DNA from 2 places in the Acidilutibacter cellobiosedens genome. Region 1 is predicted to be linked to the other one. Evidence: predicted binding sites of a transcription regulator. Region 1 holds the regulator's gene; the other holds the start of a gene.
The links. Region 1 encodes HrcA, which represses chaperone genes, less so after heat shock. Its sites were predicted from a motif close to ATTAGCACTCNATANTATNGAGTGCTAAT; they were not measured.

Region 1 (2,420 bases):
TTATTTACCTCCTTAAATTGATTTCGTTTATTTAGCTATCTTAACCATACTTGGCCTTAAAACTTTATCCTTTAGCATATATCCCTTTTGAAATACTTCAATTATGCTTCCTTCTTCATAATTTTCATTTTCTTCTTGACAAACTGCATGGTGATAATTGGGATCAAATTTTTCCTTTAAACAGGAAATTTCCTTTAATCCATTTTTTTTCAAAATCTTTAACAGTTCATTATAAATTATTTCAACTCCTTTATAAAAAGAATCCTCTTTATTTTCTATAGTAACCAAGGCTCTTTCAAAATCATCCAATACCGGAAGAATACTCGTTATTATATCTTCAGCGGCATAAGAAATTATACTTTCTTTCTCCTTTTCACTTCTTTTTTTGTAATTCATAAAGTCTGCTTGAAGTCTGACAAATTTATCAGTAAGCTCTTTAATATTCTTATCCCTTTCTTGAATGCCTTTATCCTTTTCTTCGATTTCCTTTTTCATATCCTGCAATATTTTTTTCCCTTGTTCTTTCTCCTCATGTTTTTTCTTTCCTTTTTCCTCCGCTTTTTCTTCTTTTAAATTATCTTCATCCTCGTTTACCGCTTTCTGAGTTAATTCATCTTCCTTAGCTTTCTCATTTTTTTCCATCAGATCACCTCTTCCTATATATCAATAATACAAAAACTCCTTAATTATTTTTGAAAATACTTATCGAGTATTTCGCTTATATTAAGGGATAAAAGATTTACAGCATTTATTGTATTAATGTAATCCATTCTTGTCGGCCCTATAACGCCTATTTTCCCAACGGTATTTCCATCAAACTTGTAAGTAGCCGTAATCAAGCTGCAGTCTTTAAGCTCATCATAAGAATTTTCATCACCAATTGTAATTTCAATATCGTTATAGAAATCTTTCAACAATATACCCACCATCAAGTCCTTGTCTTCAATAAAAGACAAAAGTGTTTTAGCTTTTGCTATGTCCTTGTATTCCGGAAAATTAAATATATTCATCATACCATCAGCAAAAATCTCCACGTCTTCAATTTCGTCCAAAGACTGATTTATAATAGGTATAATATTTCCCACCACATTTCTGAAATCGTATAATTCTTTAAGCATAACAGTATCTATTTCCCTTGAAACTTTATCTAATGTTAATCCTTTAAGTTTTGAATTCAGAAAATTCGATATAGCTGTCAACTGTTCCTCCGAAATATTTTCCTCCATTTTAAAAATAGTGTTTCTAACAATCCCAGAATCATTTACTATTATAATCAGTATTTCATTGTTATCTATTGGAATTAATTGAATATGCTTTAAAGTGCTTTGATTGATCTGAGGTGTTATAGCAATTGAAGTATAGTTAGTTATTTTAGATAATATTTTTGCCGAATTCTGAATCAGTTGATCAATTTCCATAACTTCCTTCATTAAATTGTTTTTGATCTCCGCTTTTTCCCGTGAATCAATATCAGATCTTATATTTTTCATCAAAGTATCGACATATAATCTATAAGCCTTATCAGACGGAATTCTCCCTGCAGAAGTATAGGGTTTATTCAAATATCCCAGTTCTTCTAAGTCTGACATCTCATTCCTGATGGTGGCAGAGCTGACTCCAAGATTATATTTTTTTGAAATCGTTCTTGAACCAATAGGCTCTCCATTAGTGATATAGCTGCTAATAATGGCATAAAGTACTTTAAGCTTTCTATCATCTAACATTTTACCACCTCAAATATTTTTAAGATATTAATATTTATTAGCACTCTTATCTGTTGAGTGCTAATACTTACGATTTAAAATTATCACTACTTATACATTTTGTCAATAGGTTTTCAAAAACTTATTGTTGTTTATGGAAGAAAATCTACTTCTACAATATTTGATAAATCCAATCCTCTCTTAGTGAGATAAATTCTATTTTCATTTTCGTATAATAATCCGCCTTTTACGTGTCTTTCAATAATTTTCCCATATATTTCTTTTATATCAATTCCAAATCTGCCCAAAAAATTCTTTTTATCTATTCCTCTAATGAGCCTTAACCCTAATATGCAATATTCAGCCATCTCCATATCTTTATCTATGACCTCTTCTCCTGACACGGGAAAACTTCCGTTGTCCAAAGAAGATATATATTCTTTAATATCAGCAAAATTCCAATATCTTTTTCCAAAAATATTGGAATGAGCTCCTATTCCAAGTCCTATATAAGGTTTTAATTCCCAATAAAAAAGATTATGTTTACACTCATACCCTTTTTTTGCGAAATTGGATATTTCATAGTGTTCATATCCATTGGAAACAAGATACTCCATTCCCTTATGGTACATTGCTCTTTCCAAATCTTCATCCGGCAAATTCAGCTTTCCCCTATTATTCAAATCATAAAATTTCGTTCCCTTTTCAACAATGAGT
Region 2 (2,420 bases), 1.6 Mb from region 1:
GTTTTGTTACTTCTTCTCTGGTGTTTTGTATAGGTGCTATGGCAATAGTAGGAGCTTTAGAAAGCGGACTTCAAGGCAATTATAAGACTCTCTTTGCTAAATCAGTTATAGATGGTATCTCTTCCATAATATTTGCATCTACTATGGGTATAGGGGTTGCCTTTTCATCTGTATGTGTATTTTTGTATCAAGGTATAATAACAGTTCTTGCTTCCGGAATCAAAGGTTATCTTACTGCCGATGTTATAAAGGAGATGTCTGCAGTGGGGGGGTTGCTTGTATTTGCCATAGGTTTAAATATGATGGAAATTAAAAAGATAAGAGTTGGAAATATGCTTCCTGCAATATTTGTCCCTCTTATATATCATATTTTATCAATTATATTTACGGGACTAAGGTTTTAGACGAGATTGGCATTATTAGAAAAGAAATTATAGATATTGGCTATTTAAAGGAGTTTAAAGGATATAAGAAATTATAGGAATTATGATATATTAAGAAAAATCAAGATAAACTGCGAAATTTAATGTAATATTTTTATATTATTGATACATATTATAGATAGCTTAAATATGGGTTTAAAATATGTTATTTTAAGCCTTGAAAACCCAAAACATATTAAGTAACATATTAATTGTAGATATTAGCACTCGGTAATGATGAGTGCTAATAAATTGAAAAAAATAATCAATATATTATTATATATAAGGAGGGCTAATATATGAGTATTAAACCATTAGGTGACAGAGTAGTTATTAAGAAAATTGAAAATGAAGAAAAAACCAAAAGTGGGATAGTTCTTCCAAGTACAGCTAAGGAACAACCTCAAATGGCTGAAGTTGTGGCTATTGGATCTGAAATTGACAAAGATGAAAAGAAAAAAGATCAACTTAAAGTTGGAGATAAGGTTATATTCTCTAAGTATGCAGGAACAGAAATAAAAGAAGATGGAAAAGAATATACCATTCTTAAATTTAGTGATGTTTTAGCTGTAGTTGAATAATTATTGAAGATTATAAAGGAGAGTGAAACAATATGGCAAAAGAAATTAAATTTGGCGAAGAAGCTCGACGCTCAATGGAAAAAGGCATAAATAAACTTGCTAATACTGTTAAAGTAACATTAGGACCAAAAGGAAGAAATGTTGTATTAGATAAAAAATTTGGTTCTCCGTTAATTACGAATGATGGAGTAACTATTGCTCGTGAAATTGAATTTAAAGATCCTTATGAAAATATGGGTGCTCAACTTGTTAAGGAAGTAGCGACTAAGACAAATGATGTAGCAGGAGACGGAACTACTACAGCAACATTATTAGCTCAAGCGATTATCAGAGAAGGACTTAAAAATGTTGCGGCAGGAGCAAATCCAATGATTGTTCAAAAGGGAATACGTAAAGCCGTGGATGCTTCCGTTGAGGAAATCAGAAGATTTTCAAAGAAAGTTGAATCAAAGGATGCAATAGCTCAGGTTGCATCGGTATCAGCAGGCGATGAAGAAATAGGGAAACTAATATCCGAAGCTATGGAAAAAGTAGGGAAAGATGGAGTTATAACTGTTGAAGAATCAAAATCAATGGGAACAGTTTTAGACGTAGTTGAAGGTATGCAGTTTGACAGAGGATATGTATCCGCTTATATGGTAACAGATACTGATAAAATGCAAGCAGAGTTAGAAGAACCATATATTTTAATTACGGATAAGAAAATCTCCAATATCCAAGAATTGCTTCCGATTCTTGAAAAGGTAGTACAACAAGGAAGACCTCTTTTGATTATTGCTGAAGATGTAGAAGGGGAAGCTCTTACAACTTTAGTTCTTAATAAATTGAGAGGGACAATTAATTGTGTAGCTGTAAAAGCTCCTGGCTTTGGAGACAGAAGGAAAGAAATGCTTCAGGATATCGCAATATTGACTGGAGGAAAGGTAATATCCTCAGAATTAGGATATGAGTTAAAAGATGCTACACTTGATATGCTTGGAAAAGCAAAGAAAGTTAAAGTTGATAAGGAAAATACAACTATTGTTGACGGAGAAGGAAGTCAATCGGAAATTAAGAACAGAATCAAACAGATAAGAGTTCAAATAGAAGATACTACTTCAGATTTTGATAGAGAAAAATTGCAGGAAAGACTTGCAAAACTATCAGGAGGAGTTGCAGTAATTCAAGTTGGAGCTGCTACTGAAACAGAACTTAAAGAAAGAAAATTGAGAATAGAAGATGCATTATCCGCTACAAGAGCTGCAGTAGAAGAAGGTATAATTCCTGGAGGAGGAACAGTACTTATTAATTGCATACCTGTAGTTCAAAAATTAGTGGATAAGGTAGATGGAGACGAAAAGACAGGAGTCAGAATAGTACTTAGAGCTTTAGAGGAACCGGTAAGACAAATAGCTATAAATGCAGGTCTTGAGGGTTC

Region 2: EQM13_RS03840 (co-chaperone GroES) is a predicted target of HrcA. The motif match lies at 643-671, and genes of this name have one in related genera.

The regions. Positions count from the first base shown of each region.
Region 1 is NZ_CP035282.1:2,377,120-2,379,539, forward strand. Features, by position in the region: gene grpE (nucleotide exchange factor GrpE) at 28-642, opposite strand; gene hrcA (heat-inducible transcriptional repressor HrcA) at 687-1,724, opposite strand; gene hemW (radical SAM family heme chaperone HemW) at 1,856-2,420, opposite strand, start outside.
Region 2 is NZ_CP035282.1:810,841-813,260, forward strand. Features, by position in the region: gene EQM13_RS03835 (DUF554 domain-containing protein) at 1-404, shown strand, start outside; gene EQM13_RS03840 (co-chaperone GroES) at 722-1,003, shown strand; gene groL (chaperonin GroEL) at 1,036-2,420, shown strand, end outside.